Sphaerisporangium rubeum: one gene and its partner. The protein of the gene in region 1 interacts with the protein of each later gene in a pairwise test. Links are inferred from orthologs where the notes say so. Each region holds a gene or a part of one and is shown on either strand. Other genes may lie near its edges.

The links.
Region 2: the proteins of rlmN (region 1) and ftsZ interact in binary tests that used the Escherichia coli proteins (3 or more experiments, as listed by UniProt). The link is inferred for Sphaerisporangium rubeum from one-to-one orthologs.

Annotation. Positions count from the first base shown.
Region 1 is NZ_JACHIU010000001.1:2,122,661-2,131,886, forward strand. Bases 2,920-5,845 are described here. They hold rlmN (dual-specificity RNA methyltransferase RlmN), read left to right. Parts: upstream 2,920-3,793; coding sequence 3,794-4,897; downstream 4,898-5,845. Other genes in these bases: BJ992_RS09120 (suppressor of fused domain protein), read right to left, coding at 2,920-3,677; BJ992_RS09130 (methyltransferase domain-containing protein), read right to left, coding at 5,363-5,845. Outside these bases: tsf (translation elongation factor Ts), read left to right, coding at 1-63; pyrH (UMP kinase), read left to right, coding at 193-891; frr (ribosome recycling factor), read left to right, coding at 901-1,458; BJ992_RS09115 (phosphatidate cytidylyltransferase), read left to right, coding at 1,668-2,552; more of BJ992_RS09120, read right to left, coding at 2,646-2,919; more of BJ992_RS09130, read right to left, coding at 5,846-6,172; BJ992_RS09135 (hypothetical protein), read right to left, coding at 6,257-6,511; BJ992_RS34200 (WD40 repeat domain-containing protein), read right to left, coding at 6,948-7,961; BJ992_RS09145 (hypothetical protein), read right to left, coding at 8,046-8,732; BJ992_RS09150 (ABC transporter ATP-binding protein), read right to left, coding at 8,773-9,226.
Region 2 is NZ_JACHIU010000001.1:4,574,901-4,584,053, reverse strand. The notes cover bases 30-2,882. They hold ftsZ (cell division protein FtsZ), read left to right. Parts: upstream 30-647; coding sequence 648-2,117; downstream 2,118-2,882. Other genes in these bases: BJ992_RS19660 (YggS family pyridoxal phosphate-dependent enzyme), read left to right, coding at 2,232-2,882; BJ992_RS19670 (cell division protein FtsQ/DivIB), read left to right, coding at 30-386. In the rest of the region: more of BJ992_RS19670, read left to right, coding at 1-29; more of BJ992_RS19660, read left to right, coding at 2,883-2,942; BJ992_RS19655 (cell division protein SepF), read left to right, coding at 3,049-3,555; BJ992_RS19650 (YggT family protein), read left to right, coding at 3,639-3,926; BJ992_RS19645 (DivIVA domain-containing protein), read left to right, coding at 3,977-4,846; BJ992_RS19640 (hypothetical protein), read left to right, coding at 4,892-7,366; BJ992_RS19635 (RNA polymerase sigma factor), read left to right, coding at 8,041-8,643; BJ992_RS19630 (zf-HC2 domain-containing protein), read left to right, coding at 8,678-8,953; BJ992_RS19625 (DUF4142 domain-containing protein), read left to right, coding at 9,124-9,153. UniProt on the Escherichia coli protein: Essential cell division protein that forms a contractile ring structure (Z ring) at the future cell division site. The regulation of the ring assembly controls the timing and the location of cell division.

The DNA of each region.
Region 1 (9,226 bases):
TACGCCGCCGAGGCGGGTGTGAAGGTCCTGGCCTTCGTCCGCTACAAGGTCGGTCAGGCATAGGCTTAACCCAGAGCGATCTGACCAGCTTCGCAACCCGAGATCGAGGAGGCCGCCGCCGTGCAGGAGAGTCAACCACCAGCTACGCCGGCGGCTTCGTCGTTCAACTGGCCGTTGCGGTGGAAGCGCGTCATGCTGAAGCTGTCCGGCGAGGCCTTCGCCGGGGGTGAGCCCCTCGGCATCGACCCCGTGGTGGTGGCCAAGCTCGCCGACTCCATCGCCGAGGCCGTGCGTGAGCGTGTGCAGGTCGCCGTGGTGGTCGGCGGCGGCAACATGTTCCGTGGCGCCGCGCTGCACGAGCGCGGCATGGACCGCGCTCGCGCCGACTACATGGGCATGCTCGGCACGGTCATCAACTGCCTCGCGCTGCAGGACTTCCTGGAGAAGCGCGGCGTGGAGACCCGGGTGCAGACGGCCATCACGATGCAGCAGGTCGCCGAGCCGTTCCTGCCTCGCCGCGCCATCCGCCACCTCGAGAAGGGACGGGTGGTCATCTTCGGCGCCGGTCTCGGCTCGCCGTTCTTCTCCACCGACACCTGCGCCGCGCAGCGCGCGCTGGAGATCGGCGCGGAGGCGCTGCTGAAGGGCACGCAGGTGGACGGGGTCTACGACTCCGACCCGCGTAAGAACCCCGACGCCGTCCGGTTCGACCAGCTCGACTACAGCGAGGTGCTGCGGCGGGGTCTCGGTGTGATGGATTCCACGGCGATCAGCCTGTGCATGGACAACGGCCTGCCTATCGTGGTGTTCGACCTGATGGGTGAGGGCAACATTCTGCGGGCGGTCCGCGGTGAAAAGATCGGCACGCTGGTGAGTCCGGCAGGGAAATAGGGAGCCGCTGTGATCGACGAAACCCTCCTCGAAGCCGAGGAGAAAATGGACAAGGCGGTCGCGGTCGCCAAGGAGGACTTCGCGGCGATCCGCACCGGCAGGGTCAGCCCCTCGATGTTCAACAAGATCACTGTTGACTACTACGGGTCACCCACTCCGGTGCAGCAGCTCGCGTCGTTCCACGTCCCCGAGGCGCGCATGGTGATCATCCAGCCGTACGACAAGGGGTCGATGGGTGCGATCGAGCGGGCCATCCGCGACAGCGACCTCGGCGTGAACCCCGGCAACGACGGCGCGGTGATCCGCGTGGTGTTCCCCGAGCTGTCGGAGGAGCGCCGCAAGGAGTACATCAAGATCGCGCGTAACAAGGCCGAGAGCAGCAAGGTGTCGGTGCGCAACATTCGCCGTCACGCCAAGGAGACCTTGGACAAAATGGTCAAGGACGGCGAGGCCGGCGAGGACGAGGTGCGTCGCGCCGAGAAGGAGCTCGACGACCTCACTCAGAAGCACGTCGCCAAGATCGACGAGCTGTTGAAGCACAAGGAAGCCGAGCTGCTCGAAGTCTGAGCGCGTCGAAGTCAGGTTCGGGCGCCTCCGCTTCGGTAACCGGCCGAAGCGGCAGGCGCCTCGCCACGTCCGCCGCTGCCGGCGGGTGGGCCGGTCGGCGGTGCGAGCATGAGGGGAACCGGGCCGGTAGGAGAGTTGGGAACACAGTGGATGGTACGGCGGGCGGCCCAGGGCCGGCCTTGGGCCCCGGCGCGGACGGGCTCCCGCTCGTGAGCGGCCCCGGCGCGGAGGAGGTTCCGTCGGCGGGCCGGGAGCCGGAGCCGAGCGCTCCCGGTGAGCGGCCCAAGGGCATCCGTACGGGACGCAATCTGCCTGCCGCGATCGCGGTGGGCCTGGTGCTCGGCGCGCTGGTCATCGGTTCGCTCTACACCGTCAAGGTGGCGTTCCTCGCGGTGGTGCTCGCCGCCGTGGGTCTCGGCGTGGTGGAGCTCAGCCAGGCGTTCGGCACCCGAGGCATCAGGGTCCCTGTGGTGCCGGTGCTGGCCGGGCTGGTCGCCATGCAGGCCGGCGGGTACTGGGGTGGCCCGGTCTGGCTGCTCGGCGCCTTCGTGCTGACCGTGCTGGTCCTGCTGACGTGGCGCATGTTCCAGGGCCAGGACGGCTATGTCCGTGACTCGACCGCCAGTGTGCTCACCGCGGTCTACCCGGCGCTGATCGCCGGGTTCGTCCCGTTGATGTTGCTTGAGGAGGACGGCGCGCACCGCGTGGTCATCTTCGTCGCGGTCACCGTGTGCAGCGACATCGGCGGCTACTTCGCCGGCATCCTGTTCGGCAGGCACCCCATGTCGGTGATCAGCCCGAAGAAGACCTGGGAGGGTTTCGCGGGTTCCGTGGTGGCCTGTGTGGTCTGCGGCGCGCTGCTGGTGCGGTTCCTGCTGGAAGGTGAGTACTGGCAGGGTGCGGTGGTCGGGGTCGTGGTGGCCGTGTTCGCCACCCTCGGCGACCTCATCGAGTCGGTCATCAAGCGCGATCTCGGCCTCAAGGACATGGGGAGTTTGCTGCCGGGACACGGCGGCATGATGGACCGCCTCGACTCGCTGCTCGTCACATTGTTCCCGGTCTGGCTGCTGCTGGCGACCTTCGTCCCCGCCTAGCACCGCTGTCCGTACGGCCCGAGCCGCTCAGGCTCCGTGCGGCGCGGCGTGTGAGCGGTGGCAGAGTAGGCGAGGGCCGTTCGCGGAGCGCGCTCAGGGCATCCGGCCGCGCAGGTCGAGCGCGTCGTGGCCCTGTTCGGCGGCGATCCGCAGCTCGGTCTGGGTGAGCGGCACGGTCCAGAGCCAGCGGACCTCGTCACCGCCGAAGGCGAATCCGGATAAGTCCGGTAAGCCTGGCAGAGTGTCCAGCAGGACGACACCGTCGTAGTCCGGTCCGAGGGGGAACGACCCGGGGTCGCCGTACCAGCGGGCCGTGTGGCCGTGACCCAGCCACGTGACGGACTGCCACGGGTACCGTGCCAGCCACACCAGCACCTGCGCGGCCCTGGTCACCTCCACGCGCGTCGCGAGGGCCAGTTCGACACGGGCCAGTCCGTCCGGCCGTTCGGTGTACTGCTCCACCGTCGGCATGCGCTGGCAGCTCATGCCGATCGTTGACACCACCGTGTGGCCGGGGCCCGGCCGTTCGGTGATCCCCATGGTCGGCAGCGCGGCGCCGAGGTCCCAGTACCGGTCGGAAGGGCCCACCCTGGCGTCCAGGTGGCTCATCACGAACTGCTGGAACGACGGCCAGGCCCCGTCCCCGGCCCGCCACTCCCAGTACGCGCGTGCCTTCGCGATGCGCGGCGCCAGCCCTTCGAGGGCCTCGGTGAGCGACCAGGCCAGCGGAGAGTCACCCACGGCGTCGCGCGCGTACCCCGGCATGCCGCGCTCCAGGTCGGCCCAGCCGGGAATCACGGCCAGCAGCTCGCCGTTGCGATACAGGGCGGCGCCGTCGCCCTCCTCGAACCACAACACGGCGAGCTCGCCCGCCGCGAGCGGCGCCGTGCCGGCCGGCATCTGCGTGCCGTCCACCGGCATCACCGGGGATCGCCAGGGATCGGCGGGATCGAGGTGCGCGGAGGAGTCAGGCGCGTTCGCGTGGTTGGCGAGCCAGACCGCTCCGTGGATCCCGCCATGAGCGTCACGAAGGTAGGCTACCGACGACACCCCGTCGGTCTCGACGGTCACCACCCGGCTGCCGTACGGACTGGTGTCGGTGACAATGACATCGGTGGTGCCCAAGGCCTCATCCGCCTTTCCCGTGGACATCTCCCTGTCGGCCGAGCGCTGGCTGCTCGCAATAGATCACACGGAATGGCTGTCCAATGCAGCTTCCGGCAAACCGTTAAGAGAAGGACATGTCTGCGGAGCTAACGTTCGTCGCCCCCCGGCGCGCCAAGCCGGCCCGGCACCTGGCCGACCTGACCATGGCGGAGCGCCGCGCCGCGGTCGCCGAGCTCGGCGAGAAGCCGTTCCGTGCCGAGCAGCTCTCCCGTCACTACTTCGAACGGCTCGCCGACGACCCCGCCGCGATGACCGACCTGCCCGCGTCGTCGCGTGAGCGACTGGTCGAAGGGCTGATGCCGTCGTTGCTCACGCCGGTCCGTGAGATCACCTGCGACGGCGGCATGACCCGCAAGACGCTGTGGAAGCTGTTCGACGGCGCGCTGGTGGAGTCGGTGCTGATGCGTTACCCCGACCGCGTGACGATGTGCGTGTCGTCGCAGGCCGGCTGCGGCATGAACTGCCCTTTCTGCGCCACAGGCCAGGCCGGCCTGACCCGCAACATGTCCACCGCCGAGATCGTCGAGCAGGTCGTCGCCGGGGCCCGTGCACTGGCCCGTGACGAGGTCCCCGGCGGCCCCGGCCGGGTCGGCAACATCGTCTTCATGGGCATGGGTGAGCCGCTGGCCAACTACAAGGCCGTCATCGGCGCCGTCCGCCGCATCGTCGACCCCGCACCCGAGGGCCTCGGCATCTCGGCCCGCGGCGTCACCGTCTCAACGGTCGGCCTCGTCCCCGCCATCGGCAAACTCGCCGCCGAGGGTCTCCCCGTGACCTTGGCCGTCTCCCTCCACGCTCCCGACGACGAGCTGCGCGACACGCTCGTCCCCGTCAACACCCGCTGGAAGGTCGACGAGGTCCTCGACGCCGCCTGGTCCTACGCCGCGATCACCAAGCGCCGCGTCTCCATCGAGTACGCACTGATCAAGGACATCAACGACCAGGCATGGCGCGCCGACATGCTCGGCCGCCTGCTCAAGGGCAAGCTGGTCCACGTCAACCTCATCCCGTTGAACCCCACCCCCGGCTCCAAGTGGACCGCCTCCCGCCCCGAGGACGAACGCACCTTCGTCCACCGCCTGCAGTCCCACGGCGTCCCCGTCACCGTCCGCGACACCCGAGGCCAGGAAATCGACGGCGCCTGCGGCCAACTCGCCGCCGCCCCTCCGGAGAAGTGATCCGGGAGGTCGACCTCGTAGGGGAGTACCGGGGCCGGTTGATCGACCGTGCTCGCGGTCAGCCAGCTGTTGAACTCTGGTGATGTGATCTGGGGGTGTGGCTCGACGGGAGTTTCCTGGGGCTGGTTGATCGACCGTGCTCGCGGTCAATCAACTCGTGAACTCTGGTGATGTGATCTGAGGGTGTGGCTCGACGGGAGTTTCCTGGGGCTGGTTGATCGACCGTGCTCGCGGCCAACCAGCTGTTGAACCCCGGAGATGTGATCCGGGAGATTTAGCTCAAAGGGGAGGTACCAAGGGCCGGGTGATCCGACGGTCTTCCCGGCCGGCTCGCCGCAGCGATCCTGGCGGAGCAGCCCCCCGGAGCCGGTCAGGTTCGTCTCCCACCGCACCGGTGCCGGGTCGGCGCCGACGCGGTGGGACGGTGTGCGGCGAATCCGGCGCCGTCGTACGGCGGCCGGCCGGTCACGCGCGGCAGAGGATCTCGCCGTGCAGGACGGTGAACCAGCCGTCGGGGTCCGCGCCCCAGGTGCGCCAGGCGGCGGCCAGGCGGTCCAGGTCGGGCCGGGTCGCGAAGCCGTGGCCGATCGCCTGGTCGGCCATGGCGGACGTGGTGACGCGTTCGGCCCACAGGCCGCTCCACCAGGCGCGGTCCTCCGGGGTGGCGAAGCACCAGGTGGAGGCCGATGGGGTGATCTCGGTGAAGCCGGCCTCACGGGCCCAGGACAGCAGGCGGCGTCCGGCGTCGGGCTCGCCTCCGTTGGCGCGGGCCAGCCGGTGGTACAGGCCGGACCATTCGGCCAGCTCGGGTAGCTCGGGGTAGAAGATGAAGGCGGCGTAGTCGGAGTCGCGGACCGCGACCAGACCGCCGGGACGGCACACCCGCCGCATGGCGGCCAGCGCTCCGACCGGGTCGGCCACGTGCTGCACCACCTGATGCGCGTGCACCACGTCGAACGTCCCCTCGCCGTACCCGAGGTCGTACACGTCGCCGACCTCGCAGACGACGTTGTCCAGCCCCTGGGACGCCATCAGCTCGGCGGACTGCGCCACGATCTCCTCGGCGGTGTCGATCGCGACCACCCGTCCCGGCGCCACCAGCCGCGCGAGGTCGGCCGTGATCGTGCCGGGCCCGCACCCGACGTCCAGCAGGGACATGCCGGGCCGCAGATGCGGCACGAGGTACGCCGCCGAGTTCTCCGCCGTCCGCCAGGTGTGCGACCGCAGCACCGACGCGTGATGCCCGTGCGTGTAGACGGCCCTTGATGAGGACATCTCTACCTCCTCGATCCAAGTCAACGAGCCTGAGCCTAACCCGGTGACCAAATGTCGAGAAAGTTTGTCTCATATATCGGGACATCAGAGGTGCTGCACGGTCTTCACGACCAGCACGAGGAACAGCATCGCCAGCAGGCCCACCACGATCATCCGCGCCGCCGCCGACAACGCCGACGACTTCGCCTCAGGCACCTTCGCGGCCGCCTCCGCGGCGGCCTTCACCGCCTTGCCCCATCCGGCCCAGATGTCCATCGTCCGCTGGAACCGCCGGCCGACGAAGAACAGCACCGTGGCGACCAGGATGATCATCATGACGCGACCGTGGGATGCGTCCATACGCGCTCCTGTCCTCGGGTAAGCGGATTTTCCCGTACTCGAATTTATTCGATCCACTGCGAGTGTGAATGGCGAATGCTTGACCGATCCCGGGGATGATATGGGGCCGAACGGCATATTTATCGATATATAAATAGGACGCGATTGGCGAACAGCGGAACTGGTCGTGCCGGAGATGCCGCGACCGGACCCGGCGCTGGACTGGGTGGATGTGGTGCGAGGCGACATGCGCGCCGGGGAGGAATTGCACGTGCCGGGTGATACGGAACCGATGGCGCTGCCGTCACGTGGACACGTTGCCGTCGGCGGCCCGTTCGCGAATCAGGTGACACCTAAATTCTTCCCCGCAAATGCAGAGCTGTCCGCTTTTATGAGGACCGAGTCGACCCATCACGAATGTCACGCCGGCTCCATGTCGGCGACTCCCTGCTGGACGTCACGGTCCCGATCGGCCCGGTGAGCGATCACCGGCGGGGCCGGTGATCGTGGCCGGTGGGCCGAGCGCCATCCGGACGAGTCGTGCGGGCCCCTGCTCACCGCTCCCCGCCGCCACGGCGAGCACCAGGTCACCCGTCCGCGCCTCGACCCACTGCACCGCTTCGGCGAAGACGCCGCCGTCCGCCACCTGGGCCAGCTCGGCCCCGCTGCGGCCGTCCCAGACCCGGACGGTGCGGTCCTTGCCCGTGCTGGCTCCGAGCAGCCTCCCGTCCGGCAGCACGGCCATGGTCACCGCCTTGACCGGTGCCCTGTGCCCGGCGAAGGTCATCACGTGGCGGCCGCTGAGGCAGTGCCACACCTTCACGGCGCCGTCGTCGGCGGCGGTGACCAGCCGGCACTCGCCATCGGGTGTCACGGCGAGGTCGATGCTTCGCACGCTCTCCGCGCTCGCCGCGAAGATGTTCAGGAGTTCCGCCGTGTGGCCGTCCCAGATCCGTACGTGGCCTCCGACGTCCGCCGCCGCGAGCAGAAGCCGTCCGCCGGGTGGCGCGGCCCACGCCACAGATGACACGAGGTGCCGTGGAATCGGCATGGTGTGCAGCGCGGCCCCCGTGCGGCCGTCGCGGATGGACACGCCGTCGCCGCCGCACGCGAGCAGGACCCGTCCGCACGGAAGTGGCATCCACCTGGCGGACTTGACGACGTAGTAGTTGTCCTGCGCCGTCCAGCGGAGCTGACCGGTCACGCCGTCGAAGACCTGGACCTCCCCTCCTTGCACACCGGCGGCGAGCCACCGGTCACCATCGGGAAGAACGGCCCAGGCGACCGACCAGACCATCTCACGGGTGTCGAACGTGTGCAGGACGTGGCCGGTGTTCCCGTCCCACACCTCGATCAGTTCGTCGAAGGCGGTGGCGACGAGCAGGCAGCCGCCGGGCAGGGCCGCCGTGGCCACGTGGTGAGCGTGGGAGCCGGCCGGTGCGGCGAACCCGGTCTCGGTGGGCTCTTCCACCCGGTCACCCCCTTGGCGCGGGACCCCCGATGCGTGCGGCGCCAGTGCTGCGGCGTCCCATGGTCGCAATCTGCGGCGAACCGGTCAAGGACGGGTGCGCCGCAGCCGGACGTAGGCGAGAAGCCCCAGAGCGCACCAGGCGAGCGTCACCGCGGCGAGGCCCGGCAGGGAGGCGGTCAGGAAGGCGGGTTCGCTCGCGCCGCGGATCCAGCCGATGATCGGCACGGTCAGCCAGGTGAACGGGGTGAGGCTGAGCAGCAGGACGACGGCGTAACCGCCGATCAGGACGAGAGTGGAGACCGCGGGGTCGGGGAGGACGGGGCGGCTGGTGAGTGCTCCGAGCGCGGTGCCGGTGACCAGGGACAGCACGTGCAGGGCCGCGCCGCCGGCGAGCACCGTCACGCCGGGGAACGTGGTGAAGCCGATGCCGAGCGGTACGACGAGAGCGAGCACGGCGAGGCCGGCGGCGACGGCCGCGCCGGCCAGGAGGCCGCTGACGACCTCGCGTCCCGGCCGGGACGCGGCGGTGGCCGAGATCAGCCGTTGCACGTCCGGCTCGGCGTCCAGCAGGCCGCGTACCGACCAGGCCAGGACCGGTACGAGCAGCGCCGCCGAGTCGGAGTACGTCGCGAGCTCCTGGCCCGGTGTGACGCGGGTGGAGTAGAGCACGATCATGACGACCAGCAGGCCGAGGAACGGCTGGATGACGCGGTGCGCCTTGACGTAGGCGGCGAGCTTGAACCGCGTGAGCGCGGCGACCGGCCCGGTCATGACGGGTCCTCCTCGAACCGCGCGAGCGTGACCGGCCCTTTCATGACGGGTCCTCCCGGAGGTCGGCCTGGTATCCCTCGGCGCGCAGCTTGCGCAGCACCACCTCGGTGTCCGCTTGCGACACCCGCACCTCGATGACGGCGGACGCCTCACGCGGCGCGGCGTCCCGGGTGGCGCGCAGCTCGGCGGTGTGGTTCTCGACGGCCACGTGAAGGGTGCGCGGCAGGTCGGCGAGGCCGTTCTGGTGGTCACTGACGACCACGATGCCGCCGGCCGCGCGGACCTCCTCGACGGCCAGCGGCAGCTCGGCGTGGCTCTGCCGGTCGAGGCCCGCGAACGGCTCGTCCAGGATGAGCAGGCCGGGGGAGGCGAGCAGCGCCTGCGCGAGGCCGACCTTCTGCGCGCTGCCTTTGGACAGGTCAGGCAGCGGCGTGTCCAGCAGGGACGTCATGCCGAGCCGCTCCACCCAGGGGTCGGCGGCGCTCGCGGGGAGG
Region 2 (9,153 bases), 2.5 Mb from region 1 along the record:
AGGTCGACGAGCGGCGGCCGCTGGCCGCGGTGCCGGTGGCCGGCGGCGCGGCCGTGGTCGACCGGCACGCGATGGTGATCGAGACCAGGGAGGCCGTCCCGGTGGGGCTGCCGCTGCTGCGGGTCGGCAGGTTCGCCGCCGACGACCCCGCCACCATGGCGGCGCTGGCCGTGGTGCGCGGGCTGCCGTGGGAGCTGTCGCGGCGGGTGCGGGAAGTGCGCGCCACGACGGGCCGTGATGTTTCCCTCCGGCTGGCCGACGGCCGTACGATCATGTGGGGTGACGCGGGACGTACCCGCGACAAGGCGCGCGTCGCGCTCGCGCTGCTGCAACGCCCCGGTGACGCCTACGACGTGAGCACACCGGACGTGGTGACGGTGAAGTGACGTGGCCCGCCGCTCCGCGCGGGCCCGCTCCGCTCACCGGTGCGCCATGCCACTCAGGAGCGAAAGGGACACGCCGGACGTGCTTGCGGCGCGGTGAGTTGACCCTGGGGGAGGGGCAACCCTACTGTCCGTATCATTCCTCAGGTTGACATAACTCTAAATCTCAACTTGAGGGTGAGAGTTAAACAATAAGGCCCGGCGACTTCCGGGCTTCACGTAATGCAAGTAGAAGCAAGTAAACGAGCGGAAAGGCCCCTCGTCGTGGCAGCACCGCAGAACTACCTCGCGGTCATCAAGGTCGTCGGCATCGGCGGCGGCGGAGTGAACGCCGTGAACCGGATGATCGAGGAGGGACTCAAGGGCGTCGAGTTCATCGCCATCAACACCGACGCCCAGGCGCTGCTGATGAGTGACGCCGACGTCAAACTGGACGTGGGCCGCGAGCTCACCCGGGGTCTCGGTGCGGGGGCCAACCCCGAGGTCGGCCGCAAGGCCGCCGAGGACCACCGTGAGGAGATCGAAGAGGTCATCAAGGGCGCCGACATGGTGTTCGTCACGGCGGGCGAGGGCGGCGGCACCGGCACAGGCGGCGCGCCTGTGGTCGCCAACATCGCGCGATCGCTCGGCGCGCTGACCATAGGAGTCGTCACCCGGCCGTTCAGCTTCGAGGGACGGCGCAGGGCCATGCAGGCCGAGGCCGGCATCGAGACGTTGCGCGACGAGGTCGACACCCTGATCGTCATCCCCAACGACCGGCTGCTGTCCATCTCCGACCGCCAGGTGAGCGTGCTCGACGCGTTCAAGGCGGCCGACCAGGTGCTGCTGTCCGGTGTGCAGGGCATCACCGACCTCATCACCACGCCGGGTCTGATCAACCTCGACTTCGCCGACGTGAAGTCCGTGATGTCCGGCGCCGGGTCGGCGCTGATGGGCATCGGGCACGCGCGCGGGGACGACCGGTCGGTGGCCGCCGCCGAGATGGCGGTGTCCAGCCCGCTGCTGGAGGCCAGCATCGACGGCGCGCACGGCGTGCTGCTGTCCATCGCCGGCGGGTCCGACCTCGGCCTCTTCGAGATCAACGAGGCGGCCCAGCTCGTGTCCAACGCCGCGGCCTCCGACGCCAACATCATCTTCGGCACGGTCATCGACGACGCGCTCGGCGACGAGGTCCGCGTCACCGTGATCGCCGCCGGGTTCGACGAGCCCGACGAGAAACCGGCGCCGGCGCAGCCGGTCTCCCGGCCACAGCCCGCCTCCCGTCCGGCGGCCGGCTCGCAGGCACAGGGGACGGCCGGCACGGCCACGGCCGCGGGCACGCAGTCCGCGCCGGCGGCGCCGCAGCCCCGTCCGTCGTCGTTCACCGCGCCGCGGGCCGAGCCCGCGCGCACCGAGTCCCGGCCCGAGTCCCGGCCCGAGCCTCCGCGCGCCGAGCCCTCCCGCGCCGAGCAGCGACCGGCCCCCGTGCGTCCGTTCCCGCCGGCGTCCGCGCAGTCCGCCACACCGGCGCCGCCGGCGCAGCAGCCCTCGGCGGCCGCGGCCGATCCGGTCACGCCGCGTGAGACGGCGGTGGCGCGCGACGCCGACGACGACCAGGCGCCGCTGACCATCCCGCGGCCCACCCCCGAGCCCCCCACTCCCATCACCTCCCGCGTCACCGACCCCAACCGGCGCCGCCAGGTCGTGTTCGAGGACCAGGAAGAGGAACTGGACGTTCCCGACTTCCTCAAGTGACACCGGTCGTGACGCCGGCGCCGTGAGCACTCCCCCCACCCGGGCCACGCGGCGGTCCCGTTACGCTGGGCCCGCTATGAGCCATGGCGAGATCACGGAGCGGGCGGGCCGTACATGACCGATGTGAGCACCGCGCGGCGCGAGGAGATCGCGGCGGGCCTGGCACAGGTGGAGCGGCGGATCGCCGAGGCGTGCGCCGCCGCCGGCCGGCCACGCGAGGAGGTCACGCTCGTCGCGGTGACCAAGACCTACCCGGTGTCCGACATCCGGATCCTCAGCGGGCTCGGGGTGCGCGACATCGGGGAGAACCGCGACCAGGAGGCCGCCGCCAAGGCGCGCGACTGCGCCGGCCTGCCGGTGCGGTGGCACTTCGTCGGTCAGCTCCAGACCAACAAGGCCCGTTCCGTGGCGTCCTACGCCGACGTGATCCACTCGGTGGACCGGCCGAGGCTCGCCGCCGCGCTCGGCCGGGGGGCCGTGGCCGCGGGACGGCTGGTCACCTGCCTGGTCCAGGTGGCACTGGACGACGACCCCGGACGCGGCGGCGTCACACCGGACGGCGTCCCCGCCGTGGCGGACGCCGTCGCCGAGCAGGAGGGACTCGTGCTCGGCGGCGTCATGGCGGTGGCACCGCTCGGCACGAGCCCGGCCCCGGCGTTCGCGCGCCTGCGCGAGGTGGCGGAGGCCCTGCGCGCGGCGCATCCACGAGCGTCGATGATTTCCGCCGGAATGAGCGGAGATCTGGCGGAGGCCGTCGCACACGGCGCGACACACGTGCGGGTCGGTACGGCGTTGCTCGGCCGCCGGACGCCCTTCGTCAGGTAATGTCCCCCCGAGTGGACCTTGATGTCCATGTATCCGAGCAGAGGTCGACAGCGGTGCCTTAGGTTGCCTTGGGTGCGGCGACCATGAGCAGGAGGACGACGGAGCGATGGCCGGCGCGATGCGCAAGATGGCGGTCTACCTCGGTCTCGTGGAGGACGACCGCTACCCCGACTACGGCGGTTACGCCGACGAGGACGATTATCCCGACGACTACGCCGACCGCCGCCGCGACGAGCGCGGCACCGGCGCGCCGCAGGAGGGCCTTGAGGAGCCCGAGAGCCCGGTGCCCGCCCCCCGGTCGGGGGTGCCCGTCGTCGAGCGCCGTACGACCGATCTGGCGCGGATCACGACACTTCACCCTCGCACGTACAACGAGGCCCGCACGATCGGGGAGCACTTCCGCGAAGGCACCCCTGTCATCATGAATCTGACAGAGATGGTCGACAGCGACGCGAAGCGGCTGGTCGATTTCGCGGCAGGTCTGGTCTTTGGCCTACATGGCAGCATTGAACGTGTTACCAACAAGGTGTTCCTGTTGTCCCCTGCCAATGTCGAGGTGACCGCCGAGGACAAGGCCCGAATCGCGGAACGCGGGTTCTTCAACCAGAGCTAGAGTTCCACCTATGAACAGTGAACGGCCACACCTGGCCCGCTCGGACCGTGGCAGGCACGTCGGTGGGGAGGCGGGGCACGACCGTGGGGATCATTAGTGACATCCTCGTCGGGATCCTCGCGATCTACCTCGTCCTGCTGATCGGCAGGATGATCTTTGAGACCGTGCAGGCGTTCGCGCGCTCCTGGCACCCCACCGGGGTCGTCCTGGTGCTCGCGGAGGCCACGTACACGGTGACCGATCCGCCTCTCAAGTTCCTCCGCCGTTTCATTCCCCCGCTCCGGTTGGGTACGGTGGCCTTTGACCTGAGCTTCACAGTGCTGTTCATTGTGGTCTTGCTCATGATCAACATTGTGTCCGTGCTTCGTTAGATCGGGTACCGTCCTGTCGGACCGACTCCGAGCGCGCCAAGGAGACCGAAATGCCGCTGACGCCCGCTGATGTGCGGAACAAGCAATTCAGTACCACCCGGCTGCGGCCGGGGTACGACGAGGAAGAGGTCGACGCCTTCCTCGATGAGGTTGAGGCCGAGCTGGACCGCCTCATCCAGGAGAACGAGGAACTGCGTGCCAAGCTGACCGAGTGCCTGCGCGGCAAGGTCCCCGGTGGCATGGGCATGGCGATGGCCCCCGCGCCGGTCGCCGAGCCCAAGCCCGAGATGATGATGCCGCAGCCGGAGCCCATGAAGCAGCCGGAGCCGATCAGGCCCGAGCCGGTGCCGGTCGGGATGGGGATGCCTCCCGCCGAGGACAACATGGACACCGCGGCCCGCGTGCTCGCGCTCGCACAGCAGACCGCCGACCAGGCCATCGCCGACGCGCGCCGCGAGGCCGACGAGACGGTCACCCGTGCGCGCCGCGAGGCCGACGAGATCCTCGGCAAGGCACGCCGCCAGGCCGAGCAGATCATCGGCGACGCGCGCGGCCGCGCCGAGACGCTGGAGCGTGACGCGCAGGAGCGGCACCGCCAGGCGATGGGTTCCCTCGTGCAGACCCGCGACGAGCTGGAGCGCAAGGTCGACGAGTTGCGCAGCTTCGAGCGTGAGTACCGCAGCCGGTTGAAGCTCTACCTGGAGAACCAGCTCGCCGAGCTGAACGTCGCGGCCGAGGGCAGCGGCGGGTTCCCCGTGGTCGGCGGCCAGATGGGTGGCGCCCCCGCCATGTCCCACGCCGGCGCGCCTGGTGGCCCCCAGCAGATCCAGGGTGGCCAGAGCAACCCGTTCGGCGCTCCCGAGCCGGCGCCGCACTCCGGTGCCTTCCCGGTTGACGCTCCGCACACCGACCGGCGTTAAGGTAAAGGTCAAGGGTTTACGCCGACCCGCGACTGGGAGTTCTCCGTGATCTACCTCAGCGCCATTCTGGTGGTCCTCGCCTTCGGCCTCCTGGTCGCGGGCGTGGTGACCGGAACAGCGGTCCTGGTCATGTGGTCGATCGTGGTCAGCGTGCTGTCCGCGGTCTTCCTGATGATCGGGGCACTGCTGCGACGCCATCACCTGTTCCCCTCCGGCGGTGGGAAGGCGGCCATGGCGCCGCCGATGCCGCCGGTCGGTGCCGGTGCCGGCACGATGGCGAGACCCGGAGCCATGGCCGGCGCGGCCGCTCCCGCTCGTGGTGCATCCCCCACCCTGACCCGGCCGGTGTCCACGCCTGCGGCGGCCCACCCCGCCACGGCGCGAACCACCGCCGCGCAGGGTCCGACCGGGGCCTTCGCCGCCTCCGGCGGGCCACGACCGCCCGCCGGCGCACGGCCGTCCCCCGACACCATCGTGCTCGTCATCCCCGGCCGCAGGCGTTTCCACCTGCCCGGGTGCCGCCAGCTCGCGGGGCGTGAGCACGAGGAGCTGACGTACGAGGAGGCGCGCGAGGAAGGCTTCTCCGCCTGCACCACCTGCCTCCCGGCGACCACGGCCGACCCCTCGGCCCGTCCGCCATCCCCCGGTGCCACCGTCCGTTCCGTCCCCGAGACGGCCCGCACCGCGTCCCCGTCCCCCCCGTCCTCCCGCGCTCTCCCCGCCGCACCCCACCCGTCCCTGCCTCCCGCCGACCCCCCGGCCCTCCCCCCGGCGACGACCGGCCCCCTGAAAGTTTCACCCGCCACCCCCCGTCCCGCCTCTTCTCGACCGCCGGTGCCTAACCGGCCGGACGAGAGAGACCACACGGACGCGGACCCGTCCGACCCCCTGAGACGACCCGCCTCCCCGTCCCGGCCCGAGACCCCGGCATGGTCCAGGGAGCCAGGACGACCGGAGGACTTCAGGCGCACGCAGGACGACAGACGACCGCCGGCCGGCGAACGGCCCGAGCGTCCCGCACGACCTGCCGACCCCACGCGACCCGCCTCCACGTCCCGGTCCGGCGACCCCGCGCGATCCGGAGCCACGTCCCGGTCCGGCGACCCCGCGCGGCCCGGAGAGACTGATCGCCACCGGGATCCGGCACGGCCTGGGGAGGCGGTCTGGCCGCGGGACGCGGAACGGTCGGCGGACCCCGCACGATCCACGGAGGCGGTACGACCGCGCGACGCGGCGAAGCCCGGGGACTCCGCACGGCCCGGAGAGGCGGTACGGCCGTGGGACGCGGAACGGTCCGCGGAGGGACGGCGGCCCTCTGGGGACGTGGAACGTCCCACTGACGCCGACCGGTCGTCCGACGCCACCGTGGCCGGACGGCTGCCGCGCACCGGATCCGGCTCCTCGGGTCGCACGGCCGACACATGGTTCACCGGAAGGTCCGCCTCCACCGGGTCCACGCCACCCGGCGGCACCGGCACCCCGCCGGTCGTCCCGTCGAAGCCCGTGGTGCTCCCCGAGGCGGTCAGCCCCTTCGAGGCCTTCAAGCGCCCCGGCACGGCCGCACAGCCCGCTCCCGCCGTCCCGGACGGCGAGCGCGAGACCCGGTCACCCGAGCGCGATCGGGCCACCGATGAGACCCGTGCGGCGGATTCCCCGAGGAAGACCACCCCCGGTGCCCCGGCCGGTACCGAGCAGGCCGGCGGCCGGCCCGCCGAAGCCGGGGCCACGTCTCCGGCCGCCAGGACCGGGCCAGGCGAGACGAAGCCGGCGCGACCTGACTCCGGCGCGAACCCCGCCAAGGCGGAGGCCTCCACGACGGGACCCGCCAAGGCTTTCGCCCCCGAAGGTCAGCGCGCCAAGCCCGACGTCACCGGCCCGGAGCCCACGAGGACCGGCTCTGAGCCCACCAGGTCCGGGACGGAGCCGGTCAAGGCGAAGCCTCCTGGGTCCAGGCCCGCCACACCGCAAGACCCCGCAGGCAGGCCCGCCAAGCCGCAGACCTCCGGAACGGACCCGGTCAAGGCGGAGACTTCATCGGCGGAGCCGAGCAGAGAGAGAATCTCCAAGCCGGAGCCTGCCAAGCCGGAGAGCGCCAAGTCGGAGCCTGCCAAGTCGGAGCCCGCGAAGTCGGCGAGCATCGGTCCGGAGACCGCCAGCCCGGCGAGCGGCAGGCCGGAGACCGCCAGGCCGGGGAGCGTCGGGTCGGCGAGCGCCGAGTCAGAGTCCGCCGAGTCAGAAGCCGCCAAGTCGGAGAGCACCGGGTCAGAGCCCGTCAAGTCGGAGAGCGCCGGGACCGGTGCGCCTGAGTCGGCGAGGGCCGGCGGGGACGGGGACAGGTCGGTCACGGCGCAACTCCGCCGTCCCGGCATGGTCAAGGTCATCTCGGGCACGCGCCGCTTCCACAGCTCCAACTGCCCGCTGATCAAGGGCTCCGATCCCGGCTCGCTGGAGACCATGTCCCGCGCCGACGCCGAAGCCGCAGGCCTCACCCACTGCTCGGTCTGCGACACCGACCGCTGACACCTCCACATCGGGCTCACGCACGTGAAGCAGTCACCGCCGAGGGCCCGACACGACCTCCGTCGTCGTGCCGGGGACCGTGGCCGGCACCTTCGGCGTCTCGTTCCCAACCTGAAGGGGTCACCGCCGAGGGCCTGACACGACCTTCGTTGTGGTGCTGGGGACCGTGGCCGGCACCTTCGGCGTCTCGTTCCCAACCTGAAGGGGTCACCGCCGAGGGCCTGACACGACCTTCGTCGTGGTGCTGGGGGCTGTGGCCGGCACCCCCGGCGTCTCGTCCAACACTTGGCTACCTGGTAAGGGTGCGCGGACTGTTTGACAGGCTCACGGCATCGTGTCGGCGCTCCAGGGAAGAGATGGCAGGCCCGGTGTGCGGAGACCTTCGCTGCCGCAGATGAGGTGGTGCCGGGTTTCGGCCGCGTGGGGGAGTGGTTCACGGCGACCACGCCACCACGGCCGACGCCGCCATGGCACCCTTCGCGGCGGTCCGGCGACTCGACAGGTGGCTCCGGACACCCACCGGCTGCGTTCGTCAGCCCCGGACACGCACTCGACAGGGCCGATGTGTCCACCGGCGGCCGTCGGCTTATGTGGCGGTTCCGGCAGGGAACGACTGTTCGAGACATGGGTGGAATGATGTCCGGGTATGACGCCTTGACCGGGAGGAGACGATCGTGGCGTTGCCTCCGGACGACGTCGTCGTCGCGGCCCTGAGGGCTGGGGACGAGGCGATGTTCGCGGCGGTGCTGGACGCCTGGTCGCCGGGCATGCTGAGAGTGGCCCGCGGCTATGTGTCCACATCCGAGTCCGCAGAGGAGGTCGTGCAGGACACCTGGCTGGCTGTCGTCGGGGCCGTCGACGACTTCGAGGGGCGGTGCTCCCTGAGGACGTGGATCTATCGCATCGTGGTCAACACCGCGGTCAAGCGTGGTGTGCGCGAGAGCCGCAGCGTTCCGTGGAGTGCGGCGTTCGGTGACGCCGGTGGGCCGCCGGAGATGCCGTCCGGTGTGTGGGACTCGCCGGGACGGTGGCCGACGCCTGAGGGGGAGGCGCTGGCCGCGGAGGCGCGGATCACGATCGCGGCCGCGCTGGCGGACCTGCCGGCGCGGCAACGTAGCGTGATCATGTTGCGGGACGTGGAAGGATTCACCTCGGAGGAGGTCTGCGAGATCCTTGATCTCACCCCGGCCAATCAGCGTGTCCTCCTCCATCGGGCCCGCACCACCGTGCGTGGCCGTCTGGCGGGTTACTTCGCTACCGTGAAGCGAACGGAGTAGTGAAACGGTTCAGAGAGCAAAGGTCGAGGCGGTCGTGAAAGTGAAGCGTTTCAGTTGCGAGGACTTCGGGGAACTCACCCCGCTCTACCTCGACGACGCCCTGGACGCCGCCACCCGCCAGAACTTCGACCGCCACCTCACCGCCTGTGCGTCCTGCGCCGAGTACCTCACCGAACTCCGCGCCACCGTCACCGCACTCGGCGGCCTCCCCGCACCCGCGCTCTCCTCCCGCGTCCGCTCCCGCCTCCTCGCCGCCTTCCGCGCCTCCCGCGTCCCTGACCGGCCTTCTCCCGACCCCCGCCGTCCCTGACCGGCCCTGTCCCGGATTCGACCGGTCATGGCCGGGGTCACGACGACCCGGCCATGACCTCGCGACGCCACCGGCGGCGCCGGAGGTGAACCGTCTGTGGCGGCCGGCCGTACCTTCCGGTGACGCCGAGCGCGAGCCAGGCCTCGGCCACGCGGGAAGGGGCGGAGTCCATGCGGTACGCGGGTGGCAGGATCGCGGTC